DNA from 3 places in the Ruegeria sp. CK2 genome. Region 1 is predicted to be linked to each of the others. Evidence: riboswitches for the same ligand, from Rfam matches in the RefSeq annotation. Region 1 holds a riboswitch; each other region holds the start of a gene.
The links. Region 1 has a riboswitch for cobalamin ahead of ACR0BU_RS07915 (CbtB domain-containing protein). Riboswitches for the same ligand answer to the same signal wherever they lie in the genome.
Positions count from the first base shown of each region.

Region 2: linked by a shared signal. The riboswitch ahead of ACR0BU_RS12685 (DUF1636 family protein) and the one ahead of ACR0BU_RS07915 (CbtB domain-containing protein) in region 1 are both predicted to bind cobalamin.
Region 3: linked by a shared signal. The riboswitch ahead of ACR0BU_RS22965 (hypothetical protein) and the one ahead of ACR0BU_RS07915 (CbtB domain-containing protein) in region 1 are both predicted to bind cobalamin.

Region 1 is NZ_JBQFPW010000004.1:51,110-57,988, reverse strand. It holds gene cbiE (precorrin-6y C5,15-methyltransferase (decarboxylating) subunit CbiE) at 1-143, shown strand, start outside; gene ACR0BU_RS07940 (cobalamin biosynthesis protein) at 140-508, shown strand; gene cobM (precorrin-4 C(11)-methyltransferase) at 505-1,299, shown strand; gene ACR0BU_RS07930 (cobyrinic acid a,c-diamide synthase CobB) at 1,292-2,608, shown strand; gene cobA (uroporphyrinogen-III C-methyltransferase) at 2,605-3,333, shown strand; gene cobF (precorrin-6A synthase (deacetylating)) at 3,326-4,069, shown strand; cobalamin riboswitch at 4,113-4,321, shown strand; gene ACR0BU_RS07915 (CbtB domain-containing protein) at 4,358-4,528, shown strand; gene ACR0BU_RS07910 (CbtA family protein) at 4,533-5,231, shown strand; gene ACR0BU_RS07905 (hypothetical protein) at 5,295-5,789, shown strand; gene ACR0BU_RS07900 (DUF1636 family protein) at 5,777-6,130, opposite strand; gene ACR0BU_RS07895 (DUF302 domain-containing protein) at 6,277-6,735, shown strand; gene ACR0BU_RS07890 (thiamine pyrophosphate-binding protein) at 6,815-6,879, shown strand, end outside.
Region 2 is NZ_JBQFPW010000007.1:104,802-111,680, forward strand. It holds gene ACR0BU_RS12665 (LysR family transcriptional regulator) at 1-172, shown strand, start outside; gene ACR0BU_RS12670 (FecCD family ABC transporter permease) at 208-1,218, opposite strand; gene ACR0BU_RS12675 (ABC transporter substrate-binding protein) at 1,220-2,170, opposite strand; gene ACR0BU_RS12680 (ABC transporter ATP-binding protein) at 2,183-2,959, opposite strand; gene ACR0BU_RS12685 (DUF1636 family protein) at 2,956-3,312, opposite strand; cobalamin riboswitch at 3,412-3,619, opposite strand; gene ACR0BU_RS12690 (hypothetical protein) at 3,645-4,169, opposite strand; gene ACR0BU_RS12695 (hypothetical protein) at 4,166-4,387, opposite strand; gene ACR0BU_RS12700 (D-lyxose/D-mannose family sugar isomerase) at 4,522-5,187, opposite strand; gene ACR0BU_RS12705 (carbohydrate kinase family protein) at 5,206-6,132, opposite strand; gene ACR0BU_RS12710 (glucokinase) at 6,172-6,879, opposite strand, start outside.
Region 3 is NZ_JBQFPW010000022.1:47,105-53,983, reverse strand. It holds gene ACR0BU_RS22980 (YbaB/EbfC family nucleoid-associated protein) at 1-238, opposite strand, end outside; gene ACR0BU_RS22975 (DNA polymerase III subunit gamma/tau) at 396-2,159, opposite strand; gene ACR0BU_RS22970 (protein-tyrosine phosphatase family protein) at 2,333-2,845, shown strand; gene ACR0BU_RS22965 (hypothetical protein) at 2,837-3,244, opposite strand; cobalamin riboswitch at 3,333-3,552, opposite strand; gene ACR0BU_RS22960 (alpha/beta hydrolase family protein) at 3,711-4,568, shown strand; gene rsgA (ribosome small subunit-dependent GTPase A) at 4,601-5,629, opposite strand; RNA gene ffs (signal recognition particle sRNA small type) at 5,799-5,897, opposite strand; gene ACR0BU_RS22945 (bifunctional 2',3'-cyclic-nucleotide 2'-phosphodiesterase/3'-nucleotidase) at 5,937-6,879, opposite strand, start outside.

The sequences.
Region 1 (6,879 bases):
AAAGCGAAGCGCTACTGGCGGCGTGGCAGGAAAAACTGGGTGGGGACCTGCTGCGTATCGAACTGGCGCAAGCTGGTGCGTTGGGCCCGCGGCGCGGTTGGAAGTCTGCCTACCCGGTGGTGCAGTGGAGCGTGACTCTATGATCGTTGCAGGGCTTGGGTTTTCTTCGACCGCCACGGCGGACAGCCTAAGGGCAGCCTTTGACAAGGCATGTTGTGGACATACCGTGGACGCGCTGGCCACGGTTTTGGACAAGACAGGCCATGCCGCTTTGGCGGAGTTTGTTGCGACAACCGCCCTGCCCCTGCATTTCGTCGCGCCTGAAGATTTGGCTGCGCAACGCACCCTCACCTGTTCGCCTCGCAGCGGTGCCGCATACGGCACCGGCAGCGTCGCCGAAGCATCCGCCATTGCCGCCGCCGGATCTGGCGCACGGCTACTTTCACCCAGACAGATTTCAGACGACCGGCTTGCGACCTGCGCCGTCGCCATCGGAGGACAAACATGACCGTTCATTTCATCGGTGCCGGACCCGGCGCCGCCGACCTGCTGACCTTGCGCGGGCGCGACCTTATCGCGTCCTGCCCGGTGTGTCTGTATGCCGGGTCGCTGGTGCCAGAGGAAATTCTGGGCCACTGCCCAGAAGGCGCAAGGGTCGTGAACACGGCACCAATGGATCTGGATCAGATTATGGCAGAAATCCAGACCGCCCATACGGCCGGACAGGACGTGGCCCGTTTGCATTCAGGCGACCTGTCAGTCTGGTCCGCAATGGGCGAACAAATCCGGCGTTTGAAAGAGATGGGTATTCCGGTCAGCGTCACGCCTGGCGTGCCCTCCTTTGCCGCAGCAGCGGCGACATTGGGGACTGAGCTCACGCTGCCGGGACTGGCGCAATCGGTGGTTTTGACCCGCACGCCTGGACGGGCCTCTTCGATGCCCCAAGGCGAAACGCTGGTGAACTTTGCCAAAACGGGCGCGACCCTGGCCATTCATCTCTCGATTGGGAATCTGGACAAGGTCATTGACGACCTGTCCCCAGCCTATGGCTCGGACTGCCCAGTGGCGGTTGTCTACCGCGCAAGCTGGCCGGATGAGCGTGTCATTCGCGCGACCTTGGGCACAATGAAAGAAGCCTTGGGCGACAGCATCTCGCGCACGGCATTGATTTTGGTTGGCCCTGCACTGGCTGGTGAAGGGTTCGACGAAAGCTGTTTGTATTCGCGAACCTATGATCGCCGCTATCGCCCGCAAAGCGCTGAAAGCCCTTGGTCAAGCTGGAGCCACGGAGATGACTAACCCCCCCGGTGTTTTGATTTCAGCCCCATCCTCGGGCACTGGCAAGACAACCGTGATGCTGGGCCTGTTGCGGGCGTTGGCAGATGACGGCTTAACCGTTCAACCCTTCAAAAGCGGACCGGATTACATCGACCCGGCCTTTCACCGGGCAGCTGCGGGTCGCGCCTCGTTCAATCTGGACAGCTGGGCGATGGGAGAGCCTTTGCTGAACGCGATTTCGGCACAGGCAGAAGGCGCGGATATTGTGGTGGCCGAAGGGTCAATGGGCTTGTTCGATGGCGTCGCAAAACCCGGAGAGCTGGGGCATGGAACCAGCGCAGAAACCGCCCTGCGCATGGGATGGCCCGTCGTTCTGGTTCTGGACGTGGGTGGACAGGCGCAATCGGCAGCAGCCACTGCTTTGGGATTTCGGATGTACAACCCCGACCTGCCCTTTGCCGGTGTCATCCTGAACCGGTGCGCCAGCCCCAGACATGAACGCCTGACCCGATTGGGCATGGAGCGCGCGGGGCTGCCCGTTTTGGGGGTCCTGCCACGTCGGGGCGATCTGACCCTGCCAGAGCGGCATCTGGGTCTTATCCAAGCTGTTGAGCATCCCGATCTAGAAAGCGCCATCACCGGATACGCTGCGTTTCTGCGTGAACATGTGGATCTTGAGGCGATCAAACGTGCGGCTTCCTCGGGCCCCTACGGGCCGTCGTCAGCCGCGCTGCCGCGGCCTCCAGCCCAGCGGATTGCATTGGCGCAGGATGCCGCGTTTTCATTCACCTACCCGCATCTGCTGGAAGGCTGGCGCGTTGCCGGGGCAGAGGTTTTGCCGTTTTCCCCGTTGGCCAATGAAGCCCCAGCAAAAGATGCCGACATCGTGTGGTTGCCGGGCGGGTATCCCGAGTTGCATGCAGGCAAGTTGGCCGCTGCCGAGACATTCCTGGCAGGGCTACGCAAACACGCCGAAACCAAACCTGTCCATGGTGAATGCGGTGGCTATATGGCGTTGGGCGAAGGTTTGATTGACAAGGAAGGCATGCGCCACAAGATGGCCGGTCTGCTGGGCCTTGTGACATCTTATGAAAAGCGCAAATTCAACTTGGGCTACCGCAAAGCTGAATTGCTGGCGCCCATGCCCGGGCTTACTGCTGGCACAGCCCTACGCGGGCACGAGTTTCACTATTCTTCAATTGTGGACCAGCCAGACGCCCCTCTGGCCCGGGTCTTCGACGCCGAGGGCGCTGAAGGGCCACAAACCGGGTCCGTTCGAGGCAATGTGACGGGCACGTTCTTCCACCTGATTGCAGAGGCCTCGGCATGAGCGGATTTGTCTCGTTCATCGGCTCTGGCCCCGGTGACCCGGAGTTGTTGACCCTGAAAGCCGTCGATCGGATGCAAAACGCCGACGCGGTGCTGTTTGATGATCTGAGCAGTGGCCCGATTCTGACCCATGCGCGTGATGATGCGGATCTGGTGGGCGTCGGCAAACGCGCAGGCCGCCCTTCACCAAAACAGAACCATGTCAGCCGGTTGTTGGTTGAGTATGCCGAAACTGGCGCCCGGGTTGTTCGGTTGAAATCCGGTGACGGCGGGTTGTTCGGGCGGTTGGAGGAAGAACTCGTGGCCCTGCGCGAGGCTGGGATCGACTACGAGATCATACCGGGTATTCCGTCCGCCATCGCAGCGGCGGCGGCCGCGGGTATTCCTTTGACCCGGCGTCTGACCGCGCGGCGGGTCCAATTTGTTACGGGCCATGATGTCAGCGGCAAACTGCCGGAGGATCTGAACCTGCCCGCGCTGGCAGATGCATACGCCACAACCGTTGTCTTCATGGGCAAACGGACATTTCCACTGCTGGTCGAGGCGTTGCACGCGCATGGCCTGCCTCTGGACACGCCCGCGCTCATGGCCGAATCCGTGTCGACCCCTGATCAAGTGCTGCATCGATCGACCATCGGGGCTTTGTCGGACAGGCTGCAATCCGAGATCGGAACCGCTCCGGCGCTGATCTTGTATGGCCCGTTGGCGGAGTTCGACGATGTATGAATTGAATCTGGTTGGCATCGGTACCGGCAATCCGGACCATGTCACCTTTCAGGGTGCAGAAGCCATCCGCGCAGCGGACTTGATCTTGATTCCGCGCAAGGGCGAGAACAAAGCCGATCTGGCCGGAATACGCGAGCAGATCATTGCGCAAGTGACGGACACCCAACCGACGATTGCTTATTTCGACATTCCCAAAAGACGCGGTGATGACGGTTATCTGCAGGGTGTCGATGACTGGCATGATGCCATCGCGCTACGGTGGCAGGACGCAATCGACTCGCACCCAAACGCGCGCAATGTTGCGTTGCTGATTTGGGGGGATCCTTCGCTTTATGACAGCTCTCTTCGAATCGCCGCGCGGTTGGAGCCCAAACCCGTCAAACGCGTGATCCCGGGCATTACCGCTCTGCAGGCATTAACCGCAGCGCACGGAATTCCAATAAACGACATCGGCGCGCCCTATGTCGTTACGACCGGCCGCCGCCTGCGTGACGAAGGCTGGCCCGAAGCCGTATCAACAATCGCGGTCATGCTGGATGGGGAATGTTCGTTTCAAAGCCTTGCAATGGCAGATTATGACATCTGGTGGGGCGCTTATGTGGGTATGACAGAAGAAATCTTGATCCATGGACCGTTGGATGAAGTGGCCGAAGACATCCTTGCAACCCGCGCACAAGCCAGGGCTGATCATGGCTGGATCATGGATATCTATATCCTGAAAAAACGCGCTGTGTGACACGAAACGTCGCAAATGGCGATTGCGTCGGCGCGACGTTCCCGGCTAAATGGGAGCGTCTGGTCCTGCCGGAGATATCCGGATGCTAAGAGGGAATTTGGTGCGCCTTCCTTTGAAGTCTAATCCAAAGCCGCCCCCGCGACTGTAAGCGGTGAGCCTGTGTTCAACCAGCCACTCCCGAAGTTTTGGGGGGAAGGCGAACAGAGGCACCGACCCGCGAGCCAGGAGACCTGCCAGGCGAGTATTGAAACACCGGCCGTCGGGTGCGACGGCACAGGAGGACAAGAAATGACAACACAAACACTTAAGGCATCCGCCTCGCGCGCAGGCCTAATTCCAGCAGTTTTCGCAGTAGTTCTGGGCCTTGGCATCGTCACACTGGCAGGTCACGTGCAGGCATCCGCGCTGCATGACGCCGCCCATGACGTGCGTCACGCCACCGGCTTCCCCTGCCACTGAGCCCATGTTCAGTCGCATTCTGACCAGCGCTTTGTTCGCTGGCGCTGCAGCGGGGCTGATTGCCGCCTTGCTGCAGTTGGTATTCGTGCAACCCGTATTGCTGCACGCAGAGCTGTATGAATCAGGTGAGTTGGTGCATTTCGGCGGCGCGGCCGTCACCGCACATCCCGAACTGCCAGGCATCTTCTCGGATCTTCAGCGTGACGCCCTTAGCGTGATCTTCACCATGCTGACTTACACCGGCTACTCGCTGATTGTTGTGGCACTGATGTCGATCGCCGAAGGACAAGGCCATAAAGTTGATGGCCGAACGGGCATATTGTGGGGGCTTGCCGGATTTGTCGCAGTGCATTTCGCACCGGGTTTCACCCTAGCACCCGAAGTGCCGGGTGTGGCCGCCGCTGATGTCTTCGCACGTCAGATCTGGTGGTTTGCGACCGTTGCAACCGCTGCCGTAGCCATGTGGTTGATCGCTTTTGGCTCCAACCTCATCAGCTATGTGATTGCTACGGTTCTGCTGATGGCGCCTCATATCATCGGCGCACCCGAGCCAGAGTTTTTCACCGGCCCCGTCCCGACCGAGATCGGCGCCCTATTCGCGGCGCGAGCGTTTGGCATCGGTTTGGCCGCTTGGGTTCTGGTTGGGTCTTTTGCAGGATACTTCTGGCAAAAAGAGGCTAAGCACGCCGAAGCGCATGCCTAACTGGCGACTTAACGGCCCGTCGGGAACCACCCCGGCGGGCTTTTCCCTTTTCAAGGATACAAGATGTCCCGCTCACTTGCTTTGTTTGCAATTGGCCTGATCTTTGGTGGTGGGGCTGGCTTTGTGCTGGCTGCGGCCAACGGCGTCACGTTTGATGGCCATGATCATTCTGATCCCGCGCATCATGGAGGCCATCAGGCCGAGACCGCAGCGCATGATCATTCTGCAGTGATCAACTTGCCTGCTGGACCAAACGCGCCCAGCGTGAAAGTTACTGTGGTCAAAGACCCCATGGCCGGTTGGAACCTGCATGTCTTGCCGCAAAACTTCGAATTCGCACCGGAAAGCGCATCTGCTGCGGACCAACCGGGCAAAGGGCACGCGCATGTATATGCCAATGACCTAAAGCTCGCGCGGCTCTACGGCAATTGGATGCATCTTGCAGACCTGCCCAAGGGCGAGGTTGAAATCGAGGTTTCGCTGAATAGCAACAGCCACAGCCAGCTAATGGTCGAAGGGGTTCCCGTCAGCGCCTCACAAGTGATTCAGGTCGACTGAAGCGCCGGTATGCGCGTTCGCAAACACAAACGAAGCCGCCCGCATGGCCGGGCGTCTTCAATCCAGCCCGTAGGGCTATCCAGATAGGTCAGGCAGGTTGCTGCAATATCATTCGCATCCGCCACCACATCGACCCCGGAAAACACGTAAGAGGCCATGCCGTCCCCCTGAAGCGCCAGCGCCACCGGATCCTGACAGCCATTGAAACAAGCATGCTCGGCCAGCTCAATACGCTCTGCCAGACCTGCCTTGGCAAGCGCGCGCGCCACAGCCTGACGCTCTGCATCGCGATCACGGGTGCCGGAACAGCTGTTGCAAATGAGAATGCGAGTCTGGTCCACGTTTAGCTTGCCTTTCGTTTTCCTGTTTCTGCGGCTTTACCGACTAAGGCGCAAGTCCGCGTCACGTTGGACCGCACAAGAATGTGAGTGCGTATCCGTCCGATTTCTGGCATCAAGGGTCCGACCAAAAAAGCGGAGGTCATCGGATGAAAGTTCTTGGGGCAATCATATGTCTGCTGGCCTTACCTGCACTGGCCGACGAAGCTTTGTCCGGTTGGGCTGTTTACGACACCGGGAAAAGCTACGACGAACTGGTGGCGGATACAAAAGCAGCGGTGAAAGAAAACGGGCTGATCGTTGTCACGCAGGCCGGGCCAACCAAAGCGGCAGCCGCGCGAGGGATCACGATTCCGGGCAACATGGTGATCGGTGTTTTCAACAACGACTTTGCCGTGCGCGTGCTTGAAACCTCAACCGCTGCCATGATTGAGGCTCCCATCCGATTTTATGTCACGGAAGATGACGACGGCACGGCGACACTGTCTTACAAAACGCCAAGTTTTGTCTTTGCACCTTACGTTTATGAGGGGGGCGAAGCCTTGTCTGATATCGCATCAGAATTGGATAACAGGTTTCAGGACATCGCAGAAAACGCTGTCAAATAGTCACACTGGCGTGATCCGCCTTGCGTCCGGGTGCGTCCTCCGCAATCTGCGTCACATTGAGTAATTCGGAGCACGATTGATGCAGGACACCCCTCCCCGCGCGGCTGATCTTCTGGCCCAACGCCTTTACGAGGCCGGATGCCG
Region 2 (6,879 bases), on a different contig from region 1:
TATCGGGCTGGCCCTGGTCGCGCCGATTGTGGTTCAGGATGAGCTGTCCTCGGGGCGGCTGGTTGAGGCGCAGGAGCATCCGCGCATCAAAGAGAACTTTCATGCGGTGACATTTCGGCGGCGTTTTCCAAACCCGTTGATCCAGCTGTTGTTGGCCAGCAATTTGTCCTGATCGAGTTGTCTCTGGCCGGGTTCGAACCGAGATCTTCAGTCGGTACGTGCTGATTTGAACAAGTACAAAAACACAAACAGCGATCCGATGGATGTCGTAACGATCCCAACGGGCAGTTCCTGTGGCGCCAGCAAAAGGCGCGACAGAATATCGGAGAGGGTAAGCAGGATTGCCCCTACGATTGCGGATGCAATCAGCAGGTTACGGTGCAGGGTTCCGGCGATCCCACGTGCGATATGGGGCACCATGAGGCCAACGAACCCGATTACCCCGGCAACCGAAACGAAACTTGCCGTTGCCAAAGCCGCCACGAAGAACATGCGAAAGCGCAAACCCTGAACCGGAATGCCCAATGTGGCGGCCGTGAAATCTCCGGTCAGCAGCGCATCCAGCCAGCGGCTGCGGTACAATGCGTAGCCAAGGATCAGCCCAAGCCCGATCAGCACCAGCGGAAACGTCTCCCACCGGGCCAGCCCCAGCCCGCCAAGCATCCAGAAGATCACCGAATGTGCAGCGCGGCTGTCGCCCGCAAAAATCAGGTAATTTGTGATTGCCGAAAACAGGAACGAAACGGCCAGGCCAGCTAGGATCAGCTTTTCTGGCGCGCTGGTGCGCAGCCCCTGAACCAGCGCAAGCACGATAGCGGATGCAATCAAACCGCCGCAAAATGCAGCAAGGGGCAAGGTCCAGATGCCCAGTACATCACCAGTGACGGTGATGACCAAAACAGCCCCAGCCGCCGCGCCTGAAGACAGTCCAAAAAGGAACGGGTCCGCCAGATCATTGCGTGTCGTGGTTTGCAACACCACGCCGACAACGCCCAAACCTGCGCCAATGACGGCCGCAAACAAGGCGCGCGGCAAGCGCAGGTCGAAGACTATTCGGTGCAGGGGCGACATTTCACCTTCGGTCAGGCCCGTTCCCAACCCGATGGCTGCCAACACGTCCGAAACTGGGATCGGTGTGGTGCCATAGATCGTGGACAACAGCAAAAGGGCGGTCAGAACGACCGCCCCCAGTCCTACTATCCGGCCTGTATGGCCCATGTCAGTTGATTTCCGGGTGCATCGCCCGCGCCATTTTCTCGATCGCTTCGATATTCGCCGGCCCGGGCGTCAGTTCTTCGTATCGCAACCCGATCCAGCGCTCGTTCTTGACCGCATCGGTTTGCGACATCACTGGATGGTCCTGAAGAAATTCGAACGTGTCCGCCGCTCCATTGCCGGTTTGGTAGTCCAACAACACCAGAAACTCGGGGTTTGATGCGGCAACAGCTTCCCACGAGGTGCGGCCCCAGCTGGTGTCCAGATCGTGGGTGACGTTTTCGCCACCGGCGGCAGCGATCATCGCGTCAGGTATGGCAAACTTGCCTGCGGTAAAGGGCGCATCCGCCGGACCGTCCAACAGGAAGACACGAGGTTTTGCCAGAGCAGCGGTCCGTGTTTCGATGCCCGATAGCTGATCTTTCCATTCGGCGACCAGCGCTTCGGCCTTGTCTTCAACATGCATGACCTTGCCCAGGCGCAATACATCGTCAAACAGAAGGTTCATGCTGGCGTCGGGGCGATCCTTGTCCAGATGCACGCAGCTTTCTGTCAGGATCATGGTTTTGATGCCAAAGGGCGCCAACGTGTCGGGCGTCACGTCGCCACCTGGCTTCATGCCATAGTACCAACCGGCGAAGAACAGATCCGGCTCGACAGCCACCAAATTCTCGATCGTGGGGTATTTTGGGGCAAGTTCAGGGATTTCGCCGCGCAGCGCATCAAAATCTGGGCTGGTTTTGTACCAACCCGTGATCCCGGTCAGACCAACAATCTTGTCTTGCAGACCCAACGCAAAGGCCATGTCGGTCATATTCATATCGTGCACAACCAACCGCTCGGGCATTGTGTCAAACACCAATGGCTCACCGCAGTTGTCCACGGACATTTCGTGCGCGGCTGCACCGTTGGCCAGGCCGGTGATCAACGCCACAGGCCAGAGTTTCTGCATCATGATAAGCTCCTGTTATGATGTCAGTTTTCGTTTTCGGATGTCGAGTGCCGGGATCAAGCGGCCTTCATGCTGGAAGCACAAATAGTCCACTCCAAAGGTGTCCCGGACGCGATCCGGGGTCAGCACTTCAGTCACAGGCCCGAACCCTGTCAGACGGGTGGTTTTCATCAACGCAACATGGGTGGCAAACTCGGGGATCATGACCAGATCGTGGACAATCATGACCACTGTCACACCCAAATTTGCGACCAATGAGAGCATATGCCCCTTGGCGTCCGGATCCAGGTGATTGGTTGGTTCGTCCAGAAACAGCAGCGACGGGTTTTGCGCCAGCGCGCGCGCAATATGTGCGCGCTGCCGTTCGCCGCCTGACAGCATCCGCATTGATTTACCGGCCAAATGGGTCAGCTCGGTTATCGCAAGAACCCGGTCCAGATCTGCTTTGTGGTCAGCCGCTGACCGGTCAGCCTGAATGGGTATTTGGCCCAGTGCAACGTAGTCCCGCAGCCTCAAGCGGCCGTCCGGCAATTCCTGTTGGCCGACCACGGCAATGGTCCGCGCCCTTTGCTGCGCTGACAAGCTACGTAGGCTTTGGTTGCGGATACGCACATCGCCCAGGGCAAGCCGTTCAACACCGCATAACAGGTTCAAGAGGGTGGTTTTCCCGGCACCGTTTGGTCCGGCGATGGCAAGAACCGCGCCCTCGTCGAGATTGAAGGACACGTCCTGAAGCAGGACGTCGCCATTCAATGCATAATATCCAAGGCCTTCGGCGGTTAAAAAGCTCATGACCCGTCCTTGGCAGGCAAACATGGCAACCGCGAGAGTGTTTTGGTGAGCAGGGCAGGCGGGCGCTCGGACGCGCTGGTCCAACCGTCCTCACTGTCGAGATACTGATGGGCAAACTCGGCCACTGCGGTCAGATCTTTTAGGCTTGTGATTTCACCGAAAAGATACTGCGCTTTCTGCTTCGCCTGTAGGCCAACAGTCATGGGCCGTTCACACCCTGCCATGCATGCGATCAGTCGCGTCGCAAATCCGGTTGGCAGCTGCTCATCCAGCAGTTTTTGCGCTGTTTCAGCCGCCACTGGTCCCTGGCAGGTTGAGCAGATTAGTACAAAGTGGTCAGGAGTATCGGACATAGCAGTCCCCGCCACTCAAAAAATGCGGACAGAAAGTGCAAGTCTTGTGAACACGCAGACGCGCCATCATAGCCTCCTTCCAGGACGCCCCGCCCCGGGTTGGTTGAACATCTGATGGCAGGTCTCCTGACTTGCGGGTCGTCGCTTGGCCAACCTTCCCGACCCTCTGGGCCAGTGGTGATTTGGCGTCGCTCACCGCCTACAGTTGCGGGGGCAGTCACGGAATTGGCCCGATTGTCGTGGGCCGCACCGCATTCCCATTTTCATCCCCAAGGAGAACCTAAGGGAACCATCCCGGCCAGCTAGTCTGGTGTCGCATCGATTGTCAAGCGTCAGGTCATTGCCAGCGCGGCGTCACTGAACCACACGTAGAAAAGGCGTCGTGTCGATTGCCTTTGGTGATCGCCGCTGATGGGAAACCGGCTGGCCAATGTCAGCCCGGCTTGAATCAGATGTGCATCGGGATACCCACCGGTAACCTGACCAACGGCGTCTCGCGCAGCGGGTGTTTCATCGCGTCGCATGTGATGTAGCATTTTCAGCAACGCTCTCTCATCACAAGTGACTTCCCGCCGGTCTTCCAGGCTCAGAGGATCTTTGAAAGCCAGCCCGTCAGTGCGGCAATGCAAGGCGGCCTTGATGACTTTGAAAACAAGGTGCGCAAGATTGAGGCCCTGATCGTGCCCCCACTTTTCGATTGCGACCGAGTATGCATGTTGCCAGGCTTGGGTTGTGGGCTCCGAAAAGCTGAGGATGAAATGCCGCATGACGGGAAGAAGGCCCCGTTCGAAACCATCGAAATCCCGCAATGCATTGGGTGCGCGCGCTTCGCTTTGTCCGGAGGTGGAGAAACTCATGCGCGCCGCCTTTCCGTTTTTACTGAATGGCTGGACAGGCTTTGAACGTTTTCGGGCAGATCGCATTCGGCGATTGGGGTTTCACGCCGCGGTGATGCTGCGTGGGCTGGGAATCTGAGGGCGGCCTCAATTGCCTGCCGCAACTTTGGCTTCAGCGCACATCCGTGGCGGCTGGCGATAGTATCCATGGCCAATAGGTCGGTGAGTGTTTTTGTCATGATCGTCTCTCGGTCTCTGGTCCTTGACCGGGCGTGATTCCGAGGGATCTGACTGGGTCACACGTTATCTGACAAAAAGAGTCGGAAATGACAAGAGGAGTTGCGTCGCAAATATACCCAGCTTCAAGCTTGGGTCAGTAGTCGGCGACCAGCAGGAAATCGGGATCAGTATCTTCCTCGATCGTCGCAAAGCGGGGGATTGGCTCTTCGAAAACGTTGTCCGTGCGGTCATCGTTAACGGTAGAAACCTCTCCGATGAGGCAATCGCCGTGTTCCGCCCAGAAAGCATGCCAAATGCCGGGCATCAGCGTCACGCTTGCGCCGGGTTTCAAACGCAGGAGTTCGCCCGGCTGAATTGTCACTGGGCAGCCATCGCTTGGGACAGTCACGGGGTTGTCGCGATCGACGTCCCCATCTGGGTTCGATGCATGAACTTCCATGACCAGATCACCACCACCGCGATTGATAATATCCTCGGCCTTGATGACATGACGGTGCATCGGTGACAGCTGTTTATCACGTGAAATCAAAAGCTTTTCAGCGTATAGCATACCACGACCTTGGTTCAGGTCGCCAACGTCTCCGTTGCGCAGGGTGAACAGGAATAGACCGAGGTCATCAAATTTTCCCTGACCATAGTCGGTGATGTCCCAGCCCAACCCGCGTTCGCGGATACTTTCCGCCTTGGGGCCGCGCATTTGTTTCGGAGACCAGTCCGCGAACGGTGGTAGAGCAAACCCAAAAGACTGGATGAAGCTATGGGCCTCAGCTTTGATGCGGTTGATGTCGGATCTTTTCATTGTGCTTGCCTCATCAGATCAAAGCTCATGAGCCCACGGTGGGTTTGCCCCGGCCCGGGATACGGTTACCCCGGCAATTTTGGTGCCTAACGCAAGGGCTGCGCGCAAAGTGTCGGCCGTCAGACCAAGTAAGCCGGATTTGCTCAGGTGGCCCGATCGGTGTAGTTCTGCAAGAACCCCTGCATTAAAAGTGTCGCCCGCGCCGACTGTGTCCACGACCTGCACGGGCTTCACTGGAACAGAGGTTTCAGTGCCATCCGCCAGATACCCCGTTGCCCCATCGCCGCCCCGTGTGACAATGACCACCGAAGGCCCAGCCTGAAGCAACAGTGGCACCTTTTCAGCGTGGCTTTCGGGGCCCGGGATAATCCAGTCCAAATCCTCGTCAGATACTTTGATCATGTCGGCCTGCGCTATCATGCGGTTCAGGCGTGTGCGATACCGGGTCTGGTCCTTGATAAACCCGGGCCGGATATTCGGGTCCAGCATAACCGCGCTTTCTGATCCATGGCGATGCAACAGGGCGGCATAGGCGTCGGCGCAAGGTTCGCAAGCCAGGCTGATTCCGCCGAAATACAGCGCGGACACAGACGAAAGTTGGGTCGGCATATCTTCGGCTTGCAGCATCCGACCTGCGGTGTTTTCGTCAACAAAATTGTACGAGGCTTGCCCGTCCTGCAGTTGGACAAAGGCCAGGGTCGTGGGGCGGTCTGAGGTGATGACATGCGATGCATCCACGTGGCTGGCCTGTAACGCATCTGCCAATTGTTGTCCGAACATGTCCGAAGACAGCCCCGTCAGCATTCCCACCGGCGCACCCAACCGTCCCAACGCAATGGCCGTATTGAAGATCGCCCCACCGGAATGCGGAACAAAACCGTTTGCGCCCGAAACCGTTGGTTCGGCGATCATGTCGATCAGGGCTTCACCGCAGCACAGGATCATCCCGGGGTCCTCTTCTGAAATATGTATGAGGCGGCAAGCTTACCGCATAAGCGCATTTTTGCAGAAGTTGTTAGCGCCAACAATGCCAAATTCAGGTTGCTCTGAAACATAAAGGTTCATTGACTGACGCAGCTCACTAAAACGGCCACCGCCGTTAAACGCCTCGCGAAACTCACGGCCAAACAACCAGCGGTTTTTTTCCGCGACGCCACCGACCAGAAATACGCCCCCTGTAGGCATCAGAGTGACAGCCATGTCACCCATCAAAGCACCAAGATGCGTCGTGAAGATCTGGGCCGCTTGCGCCGCCACGGCATCAGCCCCGCTGCGCGCATCTTGCAAGATTTCTTTTGCGGACCTGAGCGGTGTATCGCATTGACCGGCCGCCATACCTGTGGCCTGGTATAAGATCGGCAGCCCAGTGCCACTTAGAAACATCTCGGCTTCCAGCGCCAGACTGTCACCAAAAAAGCTATTTGGCGCGATGCGACGGGCTGCGTCGAAAATTTCAACTTCTTCGCGATGACGAGGCGACAGACCGACATGCCCGCCTTCGCCGGACACGGTATGATAATGACCTTCTGAATAGAGCAGCGCCCCAACGCCAAGCCCGGTCCCGGGCCCGACAACCAGTCGTGTGCCAGCCGGGGGGGTGGCTTCCCCTTGCAAAACGGCGACCTCTGCGCTGGTCACTTCGGCGACCGACCATGCGGCTGCCGTGAAATCGTTGATCACATAGGTATGTTT
Region 3 (6,879 bases), on a different contig from region 1:
CCAGGATCAGGTCTTCGACCACTTCCTTGTCGTCCCCGTTAAAGATCGACGGGTCGATGTCCAGACCTTTCAACTCGCCTTTTGCCGAGGCAGTGGCCCTGACCAACCCTGCGCCGGATTCGCCGACAACCATGATGTTGTTTAGCTCTTCCTGCATATCCGTCATTTTGGTCTGCAAATCCTGTGCGGATTTCATCATCTTGGCCATATCGCCCAGACCGCCGAGTCCTTTGAGCATCGCTGTTCTCCTGCAAATCGGTTTGAGCCTTAAATACGGACGGCATCCGTGCGGCACAAGGGGCGAGGGGCTTCCCGCCCGTCGTCAAGGTATTTGGCAAGGCCCTTCTTACCGTTGAGCCCCGGTTTCGTTTCATCCAGTTTGGACAGTTTGGACGTCAGTCTTCCTCGAACGGATCCCATTCGTCCTCAACTTCGGGCAGGGCTTCTGTCTCGACCTTTGCTGCCCGTTGTTCCGGCGTTTCAATTCTAGTGATCCGGGCTTTGGGAAACTGCGTCAGAACGGCTTGAACCAAAGGATGTTCAGATGCAGTTGCTTTCAAGGCCAATTCGGAAGCATCGCGCACTTCACCAATAGTGGGCGCATCACCATGCGACACAATCGAAACGGCCCACCGATTGCCTGTCCAACGTTGCAGCGCGGATCCCAAACGAGGGGCCAAGTCTGTTGGGGCGGGTGCAGCCGGCGTAAACTCGATGCGACCCGGCTGGTACGAGACAAGGCGCACCCCGTTTTCAACCTCGACCAGCAACTTTACATCCCGATTTGAGCGGATCATTTCGACAACGTGCTCGAATGTTGGATAGCGCGCGAGTGCTGCTTGCACATCCTGCGCAAGCGCGGCAACAGGCGCACCGCCCGACCCGTGTGAGGCCGGGATGGCAGACGTCGAAATTGCGGCACTCGCCTGAACGGGAGCAGTGCTTTTTCCAGACACTGGGACACCTCCGCCCGGTCCACCAACAGTCGGAGGTGGCGAGTCTTGCAGCCTCTTGATCAGCTCTTCGGGGCTTGGCAGATCGGCCACATGGGTAAGACGAATGACAGCCATTTCTGCCGCCATCATGGCGTTCGGGGCTGCTGAGACTTCTTCCAGCGCTTTCAGCAGCATTTGCCACATCCGTGTCAGAACGCGCATTTGCAACGCCTCAGCCATTTGTTGACCACGGGCACGCTCGTCTGGTGATACTGTCGGATCCTCGGCTGCATCGGGTGTGATTTTCACAACCGAAACCCAGTGTGTGATCTCGGCCAAATCGCGCAGGACTGCCAGCGGGTCAGCCCCTTCGGCATATTGAGCGCTCAATTCTGTCAATGCCCCTGCTGCATCACCGCGCAGGATCATATCCATCAGATCCAGTACACGTCCGCGGTCTGCCAGACCCAGCATGGCGCGCACCTGATCTGCGGTGGTCTCGCCCGCGCCATGAGAAATCGCCTGATCCAACAACGAGGTAGCATCACGCGCCGAGCCTTCAGCGGCCCGCGTGATCAACGCCAGCGCGTCATCTGCAATCTCGGCGTTTTCGGCCGCTGCTATCTTGCGCAGCAGGCCTATCATGTCTTCGGGTTCAATCCGACGCAGGTCAAATCGCTGACAGCGCGACAGAACCGTAACCGGAACCTTGCGAATCTCGGTGGTGGCGAAGATGAACTTCACATGTTCAGGCGGCTCTTCCAACGTCTTGAGCAGCGCGTTGAAAGCGCTGGTCGACAGCATGTGAACTTCGTCAATGATGTAAATCTTGTAGCGAGCGCTGGCGGCGCGGTAGCGGACGCTGTCGATGATCTCGCGAATATCGTTCACACCCGTGCGGCTGGCGGCGTCCATCTCCATAACGTCGACATGACGGCCTTCTATGATGGCCACACAATGTTCGCATTGCCCGCAAGGTTCGGTTGTTGGTTTGCCTTCGCCGTCAGAACCGATGCAGTTCATGCCTTTAGCGATGATCCGCGCGGTGGTGGTTTTCCCGGTGCCACGGATGCCGGTCATGATGAAGGCTTGCGCGATCCGATCCGCCTCAAACGCGTTTTTCAGCGTACGCACCATTGCGTCCTGACCCACCAGATCAGTAAAGGTTTCCGGGCGGTATTTGCGGGCGAGAACCTGATAGGCGGGGCTGGGTGCGTCGGTCATGTTTACTCTGGCGGATTCGGGGCTTCGGCACAGCGTAGTGGTCACCATCGCCCGCGTCCACTGCAGCGTGCGAGGATTTTTATTTTGGAATCGGACCGGATGCGCGTATTGCTAGAGGGGTACATTTCACGAACTATTTTTCGCGACAGTAATTAAAGGGGGGGGAGCGTTACATGTCTCAGCTGGTGATCTACGCCTTGCAAGTTGGAGGAGGCACGCTTGCCCTCACATCAATGCCCGGTCGCGGCGGGGACTACGCAGGTGATCTGGACACAATCTCAAGCTGGAAGCCGGGTCTTGTGATTTCTACGGCAACCGAAGTCGAGATGTTTCAGGCCGGCGCGCAGGACTTTGGAAGCGATATTCAAAGTCGGGCCAGCCGATGGGTTCATCTGCCAATCGAAGACTTTAACGCGCCACCCCGCACCGTTCTGGATGAATGGCCGTCCGTTAGCTCTGCCGTGCGCCACGCCTTGTCTGGAGGCGGTCGTGTCATGCTGCACTGTAAGGGCGGTTGCGGCCGGTCGGGAATGCTTGTTCTACGGCTGATGGTCGAATGTGGCGAACAGCCCGACAAGGCGCTGGTACGGTTGCGCGCCTTGCGCCCCTGTGCCGTCGAAACAGACGAACAAATGGCATGGGCCGTCGGTTCGACCCTGGAAGAGGTGAGCGTCAGATCAGGCTAAGATGCCCGCGGCCATCTGCACGGGTTGGCGAGGTTTAAGAGCCAAAACCTCGAGCATTGCGCAAGGCGGCGTTGCGATGATCCCGGATGGCATGGTCTGGATATCGGTGCCAAAGATCATGTCGGCATAATCGTCCAGCTGTTTGGTGTTTGCCGTGGCATCGGTGCCGCAAAATACACGCATCTGATCGGGCTGGGCCCGAAACCGCGCGGTGCAGCCCTCGGGACAATGGGTCAACTCGCTGCTGCCTTCGATTTCGAACTCCGAAGTGGCGACTGGATGAGCTTCTGCCATAGCCTGTGCCATCGCGCGCGCCATTCGGGCCAGTGCAGGGCATGTCTTGCCTGTCCGTTGACAAACGGTTGCTGTGTATTCGTGTGTTCTTGTCTTCCAGATCATCTTGCGCCCTCCGCGCAGCGGACAGGGGCTTGGATCAGGCAGGACGGCGGTGTGCTGTCAGGACCTGCCCGGACACCCCGCCCGAGTTTCGGTTACAGTTCCGATGGCAGGTCTCCTGACTTGCGGGTCATCGCTTTACCGACCTTCCCGGCCATTGGGCCAGTGGTATTTCGGCATTGCTTTCCGCTTACAGTTGCGGGGGCAGTCGCGGATTTGGATCGTCCCGGAGTATCCGGTCAGAACCGCACCGTGTTCCCTTTTCATCCCGACCCCTAGTAGGGGGCAGGAACCATCACACAATCGCTAGCGTCTGATTGCGCCCTGAGTCAAGCTGGACTTTATGTCTTGCGCTCCTACTCAATCCCAAGCGGACGTGTGGTCAACCTGAACCGGTGTTGACTCGGATACAGGAATTGGTGCCATTTGAGGATGGTGAACCGATTGGTTCAGTTTTTCCGAGGTCGCTATGTTGGACACACAGCAGAGGGTATTGACCGAAGACTTTCGGTTCCCGTCCGGGCCGGCGATGCTTTCGGCACGGCTATATCGGCCAGCTTCCGAGCCAGAAATCGTTATTGTTCTAAACAGCGCAACCGGAGTTCCACGAGATTACTACCGATATTTTGCGCAGTGGCTGGCGGAAGAACAGGGCATGGCCTGCCTGACATATGACTACCGGGACTTTGGGCACTCTCTATCCGGAGATCTCAACAAATCCACAGTCACTATGGCAGACTGGGCGCTGATTGATATGCCCGCGGCCAGGGCCGAGATGCGCCGGCGCTTTCCGAAAGCGAAGCAATGGACCATCGGTCACTCGGTGGGCGCGATGCTGGGTCCGGTTCAACCCGACATTGGTCAGATCGACCGAATGATTGGGGTATGTTCGGGGCTGGTCACACTGAAAGATCACCCTTGGCCGTATCGTGCGCTGGCGTGGTTGTTCTGGTATGGGCACGCACCCTTGCTTGCGCGTCTTTTGGGGTACCTGCCAGGAAAGGCCATCGGGTTCGGCACGGACCTGCCAGCTTCGGTTTACTGGCAATGGCGCAAATGGTGCACGGCGCCATTGAATTACGTTCCTGAAATAGGCCTCGATTTACCGGCGGTCAAATGGTCAGAAACAGGAACTCCCGCAGACCTGTTTGCCTTCGAAGATGACGAGATGGTCCCTCCGGACGCAGTGTGGCGGCTGGCGGATCTTTACGGCCCTGACGCCAAACAGCATCTTTTGTCTGCGTCTGAGTTTGGTCTAACCGAAGTCGGTCATATCGGGGCGTTTGCCCGCCGGAATGCGGCTGTCTGGCCTAGGTTGATAGCGTGAGGGATGGGCGCCGAAAACTCGGCGCCCATATATCATCGGCCGTTGCGAGAGTTTTTGTCTTTCATCACCGAACGGACCATTTTGCCAAACGCCTTGTCGCGCGCGCGGGACTGGGCCACGGTTTCCGAGTTTCGCTGATCCTCACGTCGCAGTTTTCTCCATCGTTCCAGACGCGAAGCGTCCAGCACGCCGTCTTCAATGGCACCTTGAACTGCGCAATCTGGTTCCGCAATATGCTGACAATCCGAGAAGCGGCACCTGGTCGCCAACTCTAAAACGTCTGAGAACACCTCATCCACGCCGTCTTGCGCGTCTAGCAAACGCAAGGCACGCATTCCGGGCGTGTCAATCAGCCAGCCACCGTTTCGCATGCGATGCAGCGCGCGGGAGGTCGTCGTATGTCGACCATGCGCATCATCTTCGCGAATGCCTGCGGTTGCCTCGTCCTGACCCGTCATCCCATTGGCCAGTGTCGTCTTGCCGACCCCCGAAGATCCAACCAGCGCTGCGGTCTGGCCGGACGGGCACCAGGACAGGACCTGCTGGATTTCTGTCTGATCCAGCGCGTTGATTGCAACAACCGTCACTACAGGTGCCAAAGTCTGAGCTTGAGCAACGTATGTGTTCGGATCATCGCATACATCGGCCTTGGTCAGCACAATTACCGGATAGCATCCAGCTTGATTGGCCAGTGCCAGGTATCGTTCCAACCGGGGTAAGTTGAAATCAGCATTGCACGAACTGACAATAAACAGCGCGTCGACATTTGCTGCTATCAGTTGCGCTTCGGCGCCGGTGCCGGCTGCGCGGCGTTTCAGGACGCTGCGCCGATCCAGCAGGGTCCGAATGCGATTGTGTTCGTCCGCCAGCACCCAGTCTCCGACCGCATAATCGCCTGTCGGTCGGTCAAGGGTGAGCAGAGGTGTTTCGCCATCCGTGCCCAACCCGGTCAGACGATCGCGATGAACGGCTGTGATACGAAACGGTAAGCAAGACGAATTGGCCGCGTGTTGCGCGGCAAAGTGGTGGGACCATCCCAGGTCCGATAGAAATATGGACATTGTTCTGCCTGTGTTCAGGTACAGTAACCCGGACAGATGGCATGCGCGCACCTGTCGGCTATGTGTTCAGGCGGTTTGAGGTTCGAGTACTAGAACCGGGCTGCCCGAAGGGTGTCTGCTACAATCATAAAAGCCCTCCTTCGGCCAATGCTCTTTGGTGTCTAGCGTCAAGTGAGAGGTTGGACATCGACCCAAGCGGGGCTCGTTGTGGCTGCTTCCTTCCGGATCTGACCAGGTTGGCGAGGCGCTCGCCCGCGCCAACCTCTCAGGTGTCGATATAGGGAAAGCTTGAGAAAAAGACAACCCGTCAGAGCGTCAGGCGGATACGCACGAAACCGTCCGCATCGGTGCCTAGCACCTGGGGCGAATACACATCCAACTCGCCCAGATGCCTGAGCGCGCCCTGGCCCGTCCTGAGAATCGCGCACGCACCTGATAGAGGCAGAATCGCAAAGGGATAGGGTGCTTGTTCCATCGGATCCGCTGGCAGGTGTTTTGACAAATAGTCCCGCAATGCGCTTTTTATATCCAATGGCGGCAAACTGATCGGTTGAGCGTTCGCAATGAATGGAAAGTGACCGCCGCCGTTGGCCCGGTAGTTGTTGAGGGCCACAACGAATTTCTGATCCGGTCGGAGCGGGTTTCCTTCAAACGTTGCATTCTTGATCCGGCCATAGTTCGGATTGATCAGCGTCCCATCCGCGTCCCATCGAGGCGGTTTTGATGGATCGATTTGATAAGATAAGCCAAAGAGAACATCGAAATTATGCCCGGCCCGCCCGGGATCTATCAGGTTGTTTTCTGTGCCTCGTGAAACTTGGTTGAAGATACCTGCCGACATCTCAAGCCAGTCCAAGACTTGTGCGCCGTTGACCTGTATTGCTCGCAGTTCATTGGGAAAAACATGTAGATCCGCAATATGTCGCAGGCAAATCTCTCCGGCAGGCACGTCAGTGTAGTATTGAGGACCTGAGCGCGCGCCGCACTTGTAAGGGGATGCTGCCGAAAGCATGGGTAGATTTTCCGACGCGGTGCCGCGCAGGAATGGGCGCAGGGCTGCGGCTTGTGCGGCGGCGACCAAAGCAAGCCCTAGGTCAGGTGCGCAAAAACTAAAGTAACTATGCATATCTTGTGCAACCCGAGCGACGGGTTTCGCCACTGCTGCCCGCGTTTGGGTGTGCCCGGGTGTAATCAGATGGACTATGTCTTGGTCTTCAGGTGCTAAAATCCCAGAGCTGTGGGAGTGGATA